Regions from separate parts of the Mesorhizobium sp. M7A.F.Ca.US.005.03.1.1 genome, predicted to be linked through region 3. Evidence: riboswitches for the same ligand, from Rfam matches in the RefSeq annotation. Region 3 holds a riboswitch; each other region holds the start of a gene.
The links. A riboswitch is a leader RNA that binds a small molecule or an ion and turns the genes downstream of it on or off. The one in region 3 is predicted to bind thiamine pyrophosphate.
Positions count from the first base shown of each region.

Region 1: it holds a riboswitch for thiamine pyrophosphate, as region 3 does, so the genes downstream of both, thiB (thiamine ABC transporter substrate binding subunit) here and thiC (phosphomethylpyrimidine synthase ThiC) in region 3, are expected to answer to the same signal.
Region 2: it holds a riboswitch for thiamine pyrophosphate, as region 3 does, so the genes downstream of both, EN990_RS32690 (YkoF family thiamine/hydroxymethylpyrimidine-binding protein) here and thiC (phosphomethylpyrimidine synthase ThiC) in region 3, are expected to answer to the same signal.

Region 1 is NZ_RZRO01000025.1:40,772-45,749, reverse strand. It holds gene EN990_RS13490 (ABC-F family ATP-binding cassette domain-containing protein) at 136-1,956, opposite strand; gene EN990_RS13485 (thiamine diphosphokinase) at 1,958-2,617, opposite strand; TPP riboswitch at 2,705-2,819, shown strand; gene thiB (thiamine ABC transporter substrate binding subunit) at 2,863-3,861, shown strand; gene thiP (thiamine/thiamine pyrophosphate ABC transporter permease) at 3,870-4,978, shown strand, end outside.
Region 2 is NZ_RZRO01000139.1:1,692-6,669, reverse strand. It holds gene EN990_RS32700 (ABC transporter ATP-binding protein) at 1-414, opposite strand, end outside; gene EN990_RS32695 (ABC transporter permease) at 411-1,172, opposite strand; gene EN990_RS32690 (YkoF family thiamine/hydroxymethylpyrimidine-binding protein) at 1,265-1,873, opposite strand; TPP riboswitch at 1,864-1,977, opposite strand; gene EN990_RS32685 (hypothetical protein) at 2,161-2,478, shown strand; gene msrA (peptide-methionine (S)-S-oxide reductase MsrA) at 2,548-3,066, opposite strand; gene EN990_RS32675 (glycosyltransferase family 39 protein) at 3,149-4,696, opposite strand.
Region 3 is NZ_RZRO01000028.1:30,299-35,276, forward strand. It holds gene EN990_RS14345 (hypothetical protein) at 1-672, opposite strand, end outside; gene EN990_RS14350 (metallophosphoesterase) at 675-2,012, opposite strand; gene EN990_RS14355 (hypothetical protein) at 2,504-2,767, shown strand; TPP riboswitch at 3,085-3,201, shown strand; gene thiC (phosphomethylpyrimidine synthase ThiC) at 3,305-4,978, shown strand, end outside.

The DNA of each region.
Region 1 (4,978 bases), on a different contig from region 3:
CATTTCTGTATGGAGGCAATCAGGCGGTTCTAGCTGCAGGTAGGGGCGCTCGGCCCCTTTCGCTATGGCTCCGGGCGTTCGTCGCTTCAATCGACAAATCGTCGTCGATTGATCGGCCTACGGCCGAAACACTCCTCACCCCTCCATCTCCTCGCGCAACATCTCCAGTTCCAGCCATTCTTCCTCGAGCGCGGCCAGCGTGGCGCGCTCCTTGTCGAGGGCGGCGATGGTTTTCTGGAACGAGGCCGGATCGCGCTCGTAATAGGCCGGATCGGCGATGTTGTTCTCCAGCCGCGAGATAGAGGCCATCACAGCTTCGATTTTCTTCGGCAGGGATTCCAGTGCGAATTTCTGCTTGAACGACAGTTTCTTCGCCGGCACTTTTGGCGCGGCGGCTTCGCTCTTGCCTGACGCGGGCGCCTCGCCATTTTCGGCTCTCGCCCGCGCCTTGCGGTCGTCCAGCTTCGTGCCGCCGCGCTGCGCCAACATGTCGGAGTAGCCGCCGGCATATTCGATCCAGCGGCCTTCACCATCCGGCGCGATCAGGCTGGTCACGGTGCGGTCGAGGAAATCGCGGTCGTGGCTGACCAGGATGACGGTGCCGGCGAAACCGGCGACCAGTTCCTGCAGCAGTTCAAGCGTCTCCATGTCGAGATCGTTGGTCGGCTCATCGAGCACCAGAAGGTTTGCGGGCCGCGCCAGCACGCGCGCCAGCAGGAGCCGCGCCCGCTCGCCGCCGGACAACTCGCGCACCGGCGTGCGCGCCTGCTCCGGCTTGAACAGGAAATCCTTCATGTAGGAGACCACGTGGCGCTGCTCGCCATTGATGACGAGGTTTTCGCCGCGCCCATCGGTGAGATATTGTGCCAGCGTCTCCTGCGGGTCGACCGCCTCGCGCTTCTGGTCGAGCGTTGCGATCTCCAGATTGGTGCCGAGCCGCACCGAACCTGCGTCCGGCTTCATCTCGCCGGTCAGCATCTTCAAGAGCGTGGTCTTGCCGGCGCCGTTCGGCCCGACCAGGCCAACGCGATCGCCGCGCTGGATGCGGGTCGAAAACGCCTTGACCACGGTGAGATCGCCAAAGCTCTTTTCGATGTTTTTCGCCTCGATCACCAGCTTGCCGGACTCGGTGGCGTCGCTCGCCACCATGATCGCCGACCCTTCGGCCCCGCGATGACCGCGAAAACGCTGACGCATGGTCTGCAACTCGCCGAGCCGGCGCATGTTGCGCTTGCGCCGCGCCGTCACGCCGTAGCGCAGCCAATGCTCTTCGCGAACGATCTGGCGACCGAGCTTGTGCTGCTCGCGTTCTTCTTCCTCCAGAACCAGGTCGCGCCATTCCTCGAAATGGCCGAAGCCCTTGTCCAGCCTGCGGGTCTGGCCGCGATCGAGCCAGACCGTGGCGCGCGACACGCGTTCGAGGAAGCGGCGGTCGTGCGAGATGACGATCAGCGCCGAGGAGGTGCGGATGAGTTCTTCTTCCAGCCATTCGATGACCGAGAGGTCGAGATGGTTGGTCGGCTCATCGAGCAGCAGGATATCGGGCTCCGGCGCCATGACGCGGGCAAGGGCGGCGCGCCTCGCCTCCCCGCCCGACAGGTCGTTCGGACGTTCCTCACCCGACAGGCCGAGATGCTCCATCAGATAGCTGGCGCGGTAGGGATCGTCGGCGGGGCCAAGCCCGGCCTCGACATAGGCGCGGACAGTGGCAAAACCTTCCATGTCGGGCATCTGCGGCAGATAGCGGACGGTCGCCGAAGGCTGGCGGAACACTTCGCCGTCCTGCGGCTCGATCAGGCCGGCGGCGATCTTCAGCAGGGTCGACTTGCCGGACCCGTTGCGGCCGACCAGCGCGATCTTGTCGCCGGCCGAAGCCGTCAAGGCGGCGCCATCGAGCAGCGGCGTGCCGCCGAAGGTCAGTTTTATCCCGTCGAGGTTGAGAAGGGGCGGGGCCATGTCAGCTTTCAGGTAAGGGATAGGGATGAGCGAGCAGCATCGCGCGGCCATGGCCGAGCGCGATTTCGAGGCGGCCCCCGGTCTTGTCGGACTTGACCTCGTTGGAAATGGTCAGCGACGAACCGAACGCCACCTTGACGTGAGCGAGCGGCCATTTGGCGCCGGTGACGGTCAGGCCGTCGAGCTCGGAAAAGCCGAGCACCGAAAACAGCGTGCCGTCGGCATAGTCGAAGCCGGCCGTTCCGCGCAGCAGGGGGATGCCTTCCTGAGCGCCGCTGGTCAAAAGCACGTCCGTTCCCGCCTCCGCCAGCCGCAGGGCGAGCGACAGATGCAGAAAAGCGTGGTCGGCGCGCTTGCCGCCAAAGGCGCCGGCCAGCACCAGGCGGGTCGCGCCGCGCTCCAGTGCCGCGGCGACGGCAAGTTCGCCATCGGTCTGGTCCTTTTCCGCCGGGAAGGTCCGACGCGGCACGGAAGCGAGATCGTCCGGCAGGTTGGCCGGCACCGAATCGAAATCACCCACCCACAGCTCCGGCACGAGACCCAGCAACCGCGCATGACCGATGCCGGCGTCGGCGGCGATGACGCGGGAGCCTTTGACCTGACGGTCGAGCCGTGGCGTACGGATGAGATCGCCGCCAAGCAGGATGGTGAATGTGCTCATATCGTGTGGCCCTTACCAGCCCGGCACGGGAAACGGAAGGCGGCAAACTCCCGCTTGCATGGCGGATCGGCCCGGCCTATGTGTCGAAACGCTCTAACGGGGTGCCGGACGCGATCTTCGCGGACCGGCTGAGAGGCAGTCTCGCCAACCCGCTGAACCTGATCCGGTTTGTACCGGCGGAGGGATTAGACGTTTCGGACAGTCCGACGCCTCAATTCCTTTCAATTCGAACGAAGGAGGCGCCGATGCGCACGCTTTTATATGCTCTTGTTTCAGCAACGGTCGTGGCCTTGTCCGGGCCCGCCTTGGCCAAGGACAAGCTCACCGTCTACACCTATGAGAGTTTCACCGCCGACTGGGGTCCGGGTCCCGTGGTGAAGAAGGAGTTCGAGGCCGAATGCGGCTGCGACGTCGACTTCGTCTCGGTCGCCGATGGCGTCGCGCTGCTCAACCGCGTCAGATTGGAAGGCACATCGACCAAGGCCGATATCGTGCTTGGCCTGGATACCAATCTCACCGCCGATGCCAAGGCGTCAGGCTTGTTCGCGCCGCATGGCGCGGTGACGGATGTCAGTGTGCCGGGCGGCTGGAGCGACGACACGTTTGTCCCCTTCGACTACGGCTATTTCGCTGTCGTCTACGACACGCAGAAGATGAAGACGCCGCCGAAGAGCCTGAAGGAGCTGATCGAAGGCAGTGCCAACGACAAGATCGTCATCCAGGACCCGCGCACCTCGACGCCAGGCCTCGGCCTGCTTCTTTGGGTCAAGTCGGTCTATGGCGACAAGGCACCCGAGGCCTGGGCCAAGCTCAAGGCCAAGGTGCTGACCGTGACGCCGGGCTGGAGCGAGGCCTATGGGCTGTTCACCAAGGGCGAGGCGCCGATGGTGCTGTCCTACACGACGTCGCCAGCCTACCACATGGTCGCCGAGAACACGGAGCGCTACCAAGCGGCCTCCTTCGAGGAGGGCGAGTATCTGCAGATCGAGGTGGCGGGTATCACCACGACAGGAGCCAAGAATCCGCTGGCGGCCAAGTTCATGGCCTTCATGACCGGGCCGAAATTCCAGGATGCCATCCCCGAGACCAACTGGATGTTCCCGGCAGGCAAGACCGACAAGCCGCTCAATCCGGCCTTCGACAAACTGGTCAAGCCGACGAAGACCTTGCTGTTCAGCCCGCAAGAGGTCGCCGCCAACCGCAAGGCCTGGGTCGATGAATGGCTGGCGGCGATGAGCAAATAGGCAGCGCGATGGCGCCGGCGCATTCCACGGATTCCCGCGTCAGTGCCGGCATTGTCGCGCTCGCTGCAATCGCGCTGCTGATCGGCGGCGCGTTTGCTGGCCTGCTTTTCGAGGGCGCCCATGATTTCTCGGGCGCCTGGGCAGCCTTCGATCCCTATCTGCTTCGCGTCATTCGCTTCACGCTCTGGCAAGCGGTCCTGTCGACGCTGCTTTCGGTCATCCCGGGGCTGTTTGTGGCGCGCGCTCTGTCGCGGCATCCACGTTTCTTCGGCCGCGCCTTCATCCTGCAGATCTTCGCCGTGCCATTGGCGCTGCCGGCCATCGTTGCAGCGCTCGGCATCCTGGCGCTTTATGGCCGTGCCGGCTATTTCGCCGGCGTGCTTGCCGTTATCGGCGGCGGAAGCTGGCCGGGCATCTATGGCCTGTCCGGCATTCTCGTCGCCCATGTCTTCTTCAACCTGCCGCTGGCGACGCGGCTGTTCCTCGAGGCGCTGCAGACCATACCGGCCGACCAATGGCGGCTGGCGAGCCAACTCGGCATGGCGGCGCGGCCGGCGTTCCGGCTGATCGAATGGCCAACGCTGCGCGCCGCACTGCCCGGCGTCGCCGGGCTTGTGTTCATGCTCTGCATCACATCCTTCACGATCGTGCTGACGCTCGGCGGCGGGCCGGCCGCGACGACGCTTGAGGTCGGCATCTACCAGGCGCTGCGCTTCGATTTCGATCCCACGCGGGCCGTTACACTGACGCTGCTGCAGATCGCCTTGACCTTTATCGTGGTGCTGGCACTGACGCGGCTAGGCGCCAATGTGGTCGGCGACACCAATTTGCCGGTCGCGCAACGCCGCCATCTTTCGGTCAATCGGAGCGAGACCTGGTTGAACGCGCTACTCATCGTCCTGGCGCTGCTGTTCGTCGTCGGGCCGATGGCGGCAACCGTGATGGCCGGATTGAGTGCCGATCTCGCCCGCTTGGCCGGCGAGGCCACTGTCCGGCAGGCAACGCTGACCAGCGCGGCGCTCGCCTTCCTGTCGGCGCTGCTTTCGGTGATGCTGTCGCTGGCGCTGACCATGGCGCGGCGGGCACTGGCGCTGAACAGCCGGACTGGCCGCAAGAC
Region 2 (4,978 bases), on a different contig from region 3:
CGCGCGCTGGCGCATGCCGCCGGACAGCTGCGCGGGAAAATGCCGCTCGAAGCCGGCAAGCCCGAATTCGGCAAACAACGGCGCAACGCGCGCCCGCGCCGCCTGTCTCCTCATACCTTGCACTTCGAGCCCGAGCGTCGTGTTGTCGAGGATGCGCCGCCATGGCATCAGCGCGTCGCGCTGCGGCATGAAGGCGAAGTGCCTTCCGTGGTCGTCGAGCCGCGCGCCGTCGAACAACATCTCGCCCTCGCCATGCTCGGCGCCGGTCAGAAGCTGGAACAGCGTCGACTTGCCGGCACCCGAGGGTCCAAGGATCGAGACGAACTCACCAGCGCCGACGCTGAGCGAAATATCGGCCAGCACGTCGAGCCCACCGAACGCCTTGTGCACATGCCGCAGTTCGAGCCGGCTCATCGCCAGGCCCCCTTCCCGGCAGTTTCCCTGCCGGCTCGCTCCCAGGGCATGGCAAGACGCTGCAGCAACACGGTCAACCCGAACAGGACAAGGGTCAGCGCCGCGCTGACACCGACGGCGGCAAGAACCAGATCAGGACGGAAATTGTTCTTGGCATTGAGCATGTAGATGCCCAGTCCCTTTGCGGCACCGGCATACTCGGCGAAGATGGCGCCGACCACCGCATAGGTGATGGAGATCCTCAACCCGGCAAAGAAGTAAGGCAGCGCCGAAGGCAGTCGCGCGAGCAGGAAGATGCGCCAGCGCCCTGCCCCCATGGCGCGCAGCATTTGCCCGATCTCGGCCTCGGTCGCCTCATAGCCTTCGACCAATGCGACCAGCATCGGAAAGAAGGTGACCAGCGCCACCAGCATGATCTTGGGCGCCAGCCCGAAGCCGAACCACAGCACCACCAGCGGCGCGACCGCCACCAGCGGCAAGGTCTGGCTGACGATGAAGACGGGAAACAACGCACGCCGCAGCGGCTGGAAGAAGTCGACCAGCATCGACAGCACGAAGGCGGCGCTGAGCGAACAGGCAAAGCCAAGAAGCGTGGCACGGATGGTCGGAACGGCATTGTCGGCCAGCGCCTCGCGATTGAGCATCGCTTGCTCGAAGACGCGTGACGGCGCCGGCAGTATCGTGGCCCTGATGCCGGAATAGGCGGCATAAAGCTCCCACGCCATCAGGAGCAAACCGGCCGAGATCATGGCCGGCATTGCCTTGACGAGAAAGCTCGCGATCGGGCGCGAAGCGACTGATGATGAGACCACGGGAGATAACCTTTGACGGCCGCGAGAGCGGCGCGGCTTCAGACGGCCGACGGGCTGTTGGCCGAGACCGTGACGTCGAGGGTTACGTGGCCAGCGCCCGGTCCGAAACGGCAGAAAGCCTCGTCCAGCGCCGAAAAGATCGCACCGGCGTCACCGCGCAGTTTCGTGCAGAAATGCTTGGAGCGCTCATAGACGCCGGACTGCTTGAGAAAGTCTATGCAGCCGTAGATCTCGTCCATGTGGTCGTCTGTGCCCATCACATAGAGCGAGAACTGCGCCGCCGCCGGCTGGCCGGTGGCAGCAGCATTGCGCACCGCCGCGACGGCCGCATCTTTACGCGGGCCGAGTGGCCCGACGGGCCTGCCAAACGCATCGGAGCGGCAGATCGGATCATCCGGCTCGCCCGGGCAGCCGCGCGAGATGGTGGCCGACAACACGCAATGTTTGCCGCTGCGTGCCGCCGCCACGAAGAGGTCGCGCATGGCAGGAAACAGCACTTCGGGCGGCCCGACCAGCAAGGTCGAGATGTCGTCGGTCTCGATCCTGAGTTTGTCGCGCCAGGGATCGAGCGCACCGAGCGCGCCAAGGATGACACCGACGAAATCGTCGGTCATGGGATATAGGGAAATCTGTGCGCCTGAAAACATCGCCCGCCTCGCTCCGCTGGTATTACCCAGATCAGCTTCTAGGGTCTGTGGGCTTGCCGCCCCCGTCTCAGCCCCGACCGTACGGAGCACCCCTGTGGATGTGCGCCTTAAAGCATCATTCGAGTTGAAGGAAAAGCCGTTTTTTTATCGCACTGCGCCAAAAGCATTGCGCCAGGGCGGGAGCGGTTGGCTCTGCCGGCGCGAGAATTTATCGGGAACCTTCACCAGGCCGCGAGGTTGTCCCACCAGTCGCTACGCGACGAGTTCACAGACAATGGAGACAAACCATGTTCATGAAAATCCTCGCAGCTTCGGCGCTCACCATTGGCCTGGCGACATCGGCCATGGCGCAGAGCAATGGCACAAGCGGCACCGACGGATCCGGCGGCAGCGGCAAGTCGGTCACCGTCGACCCAAATACGCCGGCTTCGCCGAACACGGTAGACCCCGGCACGACCAACAGTACGACGGTAGCACCGGGCGCCACGAATTCAAACGCGGATGAAAATTGCCCTGCCCATCCGCAGGGCGCACAGCCCGATGCCAGTGGTACGTCGCCGGGCACCACCGCGCCGACAGTTAACGACAACCATTGCGGCAAGTAGGAATTGCAATGAAAAGAAGCCGCGGAGCGAGCGCTCCGCGGCTTCTCAAATCCTGTCGTATCAGTGTATCTACGGCACCGCTTTTTCCCGAACCGGCAGCTTCCACCCCGGCCTGACGAAGTGGCAGGTGTATCCGTTGGGATATTTCTCCAGATAGTCCTGATGCTCGGGCTCGGCTTCCCAGAAGGGGCCAACGGGTGCGACTTCGGTGACGACCTTGCCCGGCCACAGGCCCGAGGCATCGACATCGGCGATCGTGTCCTCGGCGATGCGCTTCTGTTCGTCGCTGGTGTAGTAGATAGCCGAGCGATAGCTCATCCCGACATCGTTGCCCTGACGGTTGCGGGTCGTCGGATCGTGGATCTGGAAGAAGCGTTCCAGCAGCGTGCGATAGCTTATGATGGCCGGATCGAAATTGATCTCGATGGCTTCGGCATGGCTGCCGTGGTCGCGGTAGGTGGCGTTGGGCACGTCGCCGCCGCTGTAGCCAACACGGGTGGAAATGACGCCGGGATAGCGCCGTATCAAATCCTGCATACCCCAGAAGCAGCCACCGGCAAGGACTGCGCGTTCGGTCGAAGTCGCCATATCACGTCTCCTCAAAGGCAAGTTTGTCTGGACATAGATGGGCATTGTCACCTGCTTCGTCCAGCGGACCGGCGGATCTGCTTCAGTTGCTCGGTCGGGCGAGGCCGTCGATAGCACCCGGCAACTGCCGCGCGCCAGGCGGAATGGCGGCGAAGCTGATCGCCACCGGCGGCGCCTTGAGCGACCAGTCGAAAAGAACGGTTTTGACCGGGATGTCGCCCACCCACGCCTGCAGATAAGATGGCACATCGCGCCCGGGCCAGACCAGCAATATGCCATGCTCGCGCAGCCGCTCCTTGGTGATCCAGGGGGCGTACTGCATGTTCAGTTCGGTGAAGATCGACGGCTTGTCATAGGCATTGAGGCCCGCCAGCGGCGCAATAAGGGCATGGCCGCCGACGATGTCGAGCCGATCGGGCGTCGCAGCGTGCCAGACAGCCTCTGCCTCATCCGAGATCTTTTGCGCCGGCCAGCAGACGGCGTCCATGCGCCCACGCAGATTGCATTTCGTCCAGCGGATGCCCGCATAGGCACCGGATATGCCGACAATGGAGATGAGCGCGCAGATCGCCAGCTTTCGCATCTCGATGGCGCCGAGGCGATGGCCCAGCAAGGCGAGCGCCACAACGCCAGCAAGATTGTACATCGGCGCGCCCCAGGCCTCGCCGGCGCCGGTGAACAGGGACGCCACCATGACGAGGATCGCCGGGCCAACCCCCATCCACAAGAGATAGACCAGCGTGCCGCGCCCGACGGGCTTTTGCGGCGCGGGCGAGCGCCGCAGCAGCCCTGATATCGCCAGCACCAGAAGAAAGCCGCCGAGCCCGGCCATCTGGACGCCGATATAATAAAAGCGGGAGCGATGGGCCACCACCCACTGATCGCGCCAGGCGGCATAGGTCAGCGGCAGGAAATCGACGCGGCAGAGTTCGGCGGCCAGTGGAGCGGCGACAGCGCCGAAAACCGCGAGCCCGAGCCATGGCCAGGGCGTGGCGAGCCGACTGCGTGCGCGTGTGTCCGACAGCAGCCAGATCGCCCCGAAAAGCAATAATAGGCCGGTGGAAAGCTTGGCATAGAGCCCGACGCTCGACACCAGCCCGAGCGCCAGCCACCAGCCCGGCCCACCACCACGGCCCGCACGCCACAACAGCCAGCAGATAGCGGCCCAGAAGGGCATCTGCGCGTAGTCATGATTGAACTGTGGGGTCGGCCAGCCGAAGAAATAGAGCGACGGCATCAGAAGCACGGCGGCCAGCGCGCGGGTTCGCCCGAGCATGTCGCGGGCCAGCAGATAGACTAGCACGAAAGTGGCCGAGATCGTTAGCTGAGCCACGAGATATTGCGGCCAGCGGAACGATCCGGTCAGAAGATGGCTGATCTCGAGCAGCCAGCCGGGAAGCTGTGGATGCTTGTAGGTCAACAGCACCCATTCGCGGCCCCACATGAAGCCTTCGACGACATCGTTGGGCGGTGACACGTCGACAAGCGCGGGCGCCACGGTCCAGCACAGGATCTGTGTCAGGCATAAAAGCGCTAGGCCGGCTTCTGGATAGCGCGTCAGCCCCTGCCAGATCGACGACTGCCGCCAGTCGCCTGGAACAGAACTGCCGACCGGCAGCCAACCGTTCATGGGTTCGTCGATTCGCGTCATGCGGTGGATAAATCACACCGGACGGTTTTTGGAACAGCCCAGAACTCGAAGCTTACGAAAATGTATACTTGGGTGACCATGGCAAAACCAAGATTGAGGCAGAGTTTCGCGCCACCATGCCGCCTCTCTCATCATCACATGCCAGCAGGACAACAATGGAACACGCCGTCCCGGAGCGCCCTGAACATGCCGGGCACGGCGCATCGGGCGTGATCGCGGCAGGCGTCGCCTACGCCTGACCGGTTCCCGTCCCCAAAAAAG
Region 3 (4,978 bases):
AGATGGGCCATTTAAAAGTGGAGTGATCGCGGTCGCGACCTTGTTAATGATCGCGCCAGGGTCTGTTGCTCTGAAGCCGGTCGCTCCGGCATCGGCGGCAAAGAAGAACGCGTTGAAGCATTCGTCGACGTACCGGGTTATCCCACCCCGCAGCTCATCGATGCTGAAGAAGTCGAGACGGGCAGGTTGGGGTATGAAGTGCAGCACTTCGCGATGCAGTGCCAGGGCGACGTCCCTATCTTCGGAGGCCCGGTATTTCAAGTGGCCGTCGCGTCTGAGCTGGCCGATGCTCTCGAGCAGGCGTTCGACTATCTTCAGCTCCAGATAGTGAGAGAAGATTACGAATTGCCGCGGGATCACGGCGGCCGTGTCGAAGCGTATCCGCTCCGGAATGAGGTTCAGAACGGCGTTGTCGATTAGGGGCGAGAATGTCTCATTGAGCTGGAAGAAGACGCCATACCAAGCGAGCTTGCCGACTTGGTCCGAGAGACTTTTGTCTTCAAGAATATGGACTGTGGAAAGCGAGCGAAGAATGCTGGTCTTGCCGCTGCCTCTCGTCCCTGCGACGAAGACCGGCTTGGCGGCGGCAGAAATCAACGCCGACTTCTGACTGAACCACAGTATCGGGCGGCTTTCGTACTCGATCCTGTTGGGGCCGAACGGATTCTCCATCGCTATTCGTCCCTTACCTTAATGCGCCAAGCCGAGTTTGCCTTGGTGAGGCCGTCTATCTCGATGAAGCGCGCCGCTTGGAGCATCAGAAGAGAGTCTTCCAGATCTAGCCCGAGCTCGGCGGAGGCAGCAATCTCAGTGATCTCGTCCCAGAAGAGTAACCCATTCCCGCGCCTGGTGGCATGGTCGCGCAGTCGGCGCAGCAGGTCAAACGTGTCGTTGTTCAGAAAGGCCTTGCCGTTGGACATGGTCGAAATAAAGCAATGTTCGCCTTCCATGACCGTCCCGTCGGCGACATTGGTGCGGTAGGGTATAAGTCGGATGCCGACGAGCTCTCCCTGATCGGTCGTGAAGAAGACGAGCTCATTGAAACCTGACTGTATCTCTGGTGCTGAGATGCAGATCAATTTGCCGTCCGGAAACCTTGGATCGTTGACGATCTCGACCGGATCAGCATGTATGTGTCCATGCAGGTAGACGATAGGCTTGTTGCCCTGCAGCAGCTGAGTTCTGACAAATCCGCTGTTGAGCATCTCCGCGTATGGCGTAATGCGCGGAGTCTTTTGTGGCAGCAGATTGTGATGGCCGATTATGATGCCGTAACGCATGTCGGGCTGCTGGAGCAATTCCTGTAGGCCTGCAAGCATCTCACGCGAGATGTATGGCGTGTCCATCTGACCGTAATACTCGTCGTCGGACGCCTCCTTGTCTGGATCGCTGGGAGGTGTCGCGGGCGAATGTCCCGAGATGTCCGGCGAGCCGAGATCTAGAGGCTCTGTAGAAGGACTGAGTGCCTCGAGACGATCACGAAGGAACGCGGGAAGGTTTTGAAGCTCCCAACTGCCTATCGCTGTGTTGACGAGGATGAAGTTTGCGCCTGCGGATCCTGTCGGAAGTCTGAAGTGCACGGGTTGGTCCACGGGAACGGTCTGCCAACCCAAGCGGGCGGCTAAACTCGCCATTTCGCTGAATTTCTCAGTCGGTCCAAGTTCGCGCGCGTCATCACGGTTCACATCGTGATTTCCCGGTACGAATATCAACGGAAGCGCCTTTGAACTGCGTCCCTGTGCGCGGCAGAGCAACGTGAAATGCTGGAATGCCGAAGCAATGAAGGTCTTGTCGCCACGGCTCGTGAAATCCCCCATGAAGGCGATCGAATCCAAGGGCTTCGAAGTCGTCAGCCGCCGAAGTTTCGTCAAGACGGCACGCAGCGAAGACGCGCGTAGCTTCTGCGTTATTTTCGGAGCGAACTTGCTATCCTTGGCATCGATGTTGCTAGAGGAAGGATGCCAGTCCGGATAGTGAATATCGCCTACTTGAAGGATTCGCACCCGCCGCATAACTCGCCCCCCTGCCGAGAGCCATAGACTAATCCGTTCGCTTTTGCCAAGCGCGAACGATCATCCGCAGTGTCCTTAACGAGGTAGCCTGCACTTTTCGAGAATTGCCACGGCGGCTATTTTTCGGCTGTGAAGCACACGAGACCCGTGACGTGAGACCCAGTTGCTCAATGCCCAGTTGCTCAATGAGCTTTCTTACGAATAAGGGAGAATTTCCGCGGCCGGACTATCTCTGAGCGAGCGTGCATGACTGCCAACGGAAGGTCTTGCACGCACCCTTGCGATCTTGAGCAATGGTCGCCATGACTTTCTTCTTGCAGGCTTTTGAGTGGCCCAGCCTGCGATCACCAGACCCCACCGATTCTAAAGAGCGTGGCAGATGGGATAGTCGAGGTTGCCCGTGCACAGTCACGCTCAGGGCTTGCGCCGCCCAGAGGACACGCTGAAAAGGCAGATTGGGGCGCAAGCACGCCATTCACGAGAGGTTCGACATGAAGACCATGCAAGAAAAAGACATTCCGGCATTCGTACAAGCAGTTGTGGACGCCGGCTGCAAAATTTGCGCGATTGGCAACTTGGGATACGTCTTTGGCGATGCTGATTTCACGCCAGCGCAACGGAGGGCCGTCGAGCCACAGCTGCGTAGGATTGCTGAAATCTACGGCGAACGCGATCATCTCATGAACGAGATAGCTGTATATCTGCGGTCGATCGGACGCCATGTCGAGGTTGAGCCGAAGACAGGTATTTCCTGATGGCCGTGATCGCGAGAAGCCGTCTTCCAACCTCTGAATCCTAAAGGAGGTGACCCCCAAGGCCGTTCGTCACCTTCGACCAGAATAACCACATCCGTGACCGCCTGAGCTACTTGGTCGATACGCGCACATGGCCAATACAGTTTCTCCATCCTTCACGAAGCGAATGAGGCTTTGGCCATTCAGCCCCGGTCTACGGGGCGTGACTTGTCCCCGATGCATGCGCGAGCTCTCCGCCCGGCTGGCCGCCGGTCGTCGCCACCGGCCGAAGGCGCCCGAATGCGCTTGACAAGATAGCGTCAGCCCGTTCAACCTAAGGCATTCACCAGGGGAGTCCCGGCAAGGGGCTGAGATACTGCTGGCTTTCGCGGCGCAGTGACCCGTTGAACCTGATCCAGTTCATACTGGCGTAGGGACGGTGCAAGCGCTTTGCGGGAGTTTACGCCCGAGGTCCTGTTGCAGCAGGTCTACAGAAGCGTCTTTTCATCCTTCCGGCACAGAACTGGGTCTCCAATGCATGAGCAAAGGAGCCTCACGATGAATGCCCTCACCCCCGCCGTATCGACGGGACCACTGCCCGCCTCGCGGAAAATCCACAAGCCCGGCGTCCTCTACCCGCAGATCAGGGTGCCGATGCGCGAGATTTCCGTCCATCCGACGGCCGGCGAACCGCCCGTCACCGTCTACGATCCGTCCGGCCCCTACACCGATCCATCAGTCGAAACCAGCATCGAAAAAGGCCTTGCCCGGCTTCGCCACGAATGGGTCACGGCGCGTGGCGATGTCGAAGCCTATGACGGCCGCCACGTCCGGCCGGAAGACAATGGATTCGCCACCGGCGAGCGCCTGACACCGGAATTTCCGATACGCAATCGGCCGCTCAAGGCCAAGCAGGGCAAGGCGGTGACCCAACTTGCCTATGCGCGCGCCGGCATCATCACGCCAGAAATGGAGTTCGTAGCCATCCGCGAGAATCTCGGCCGCGAGGTGATGCGCGGCAAGCTGCAACGCGACGGCGAAGCCTTCGGCGCGGCGATCCCAGATTTCGTCACACCCGAATTCGTGCGCGACGAGGTGGCGCGCGGGCGCGCAATCATTCCCGCCAACATCAATCATCCCGAGAGCGAGCCGATGATCATCGGTCGCAATTTTCTGGTCAAGATCAACGCCAACATCGGTAACTCGGCTGTCACATCGTCGATGGCCGAAGAGGTCGAAAAAATGGTCTGGGCTATCCGCTGGGGCGCGGACACGGTGATGGACCTGTCGACCGGCCGCAACATCCACAACATCCGCGACTGGATCGTGCGCAATGCGCCGGTGCCGATCGGTACGGTGCCGCTCTATCAGGCGCTGGAAAAGGTCAACGGCATCGCCGAGGATCTGAACTGGGAGGTCTACCGCGACACGCTGATCGAGCAGGCCGAGCAAGGCGTCGACTATTTCACCATCCACGCCGGCGTGCGGCTGCACTACATCCCGCTGACCGTCGACCGGGTCACGGGCATCGTCTCGCGCGGCGGCTCGATCATGGCCAAATGGTGCCTGCACCATCACCGGGAGAGCTTCCTCTACGAGCATTTCGAGGAGATCTGCGACATCGCCAGAGCCTATGACGTCTCCTTCTCGCTCGGCGACGGCCTTCGTCCCGGTTCAATCGCCGATGCGAACGACGCGGCGCAATTCGCCGAACTGGAAACACTTGGAGAACTCACCAAGATTGCCTGGGCAAAGGACTGCCAGGTGATGATCGAAGGCCCGGGCCATGTCCCCATGCACAAGATCAAGCAGAACATGGACAAGCAGCTCGCAGTGTGCGGTGAGGCGCCGTTCTACACGTTGGGGCCGCTGACGACCGACATCGCGCCGGGCTATGACCACATCACCTCAGGGATAGGTGCCGCCATGATAGGCTGGTTCGGCACCGCAATGCTTTGCTACGTCACGCCGAAAGAGCATCTCGGCCTTCCCGACCGCAACGACGTCAAGATTGGCGTGATCACCTACAAGATAGCCGCCCATGCAGCCGATCTGGCGAAGGGCCATCCGGCAGCGAAAACCAGGGATGATGCCCTTTCGCGCGCGCGCTTCGAGTTCCGCTGGGAGGACCAGTTCAACCTGTCGCTCGACCCCGAAACCGCACGGTCCTTCCACGACCAGACCTTGCCCAAGGAGGCGCACAAGCTGGCACATTTTTGTTCGATGTGCGGG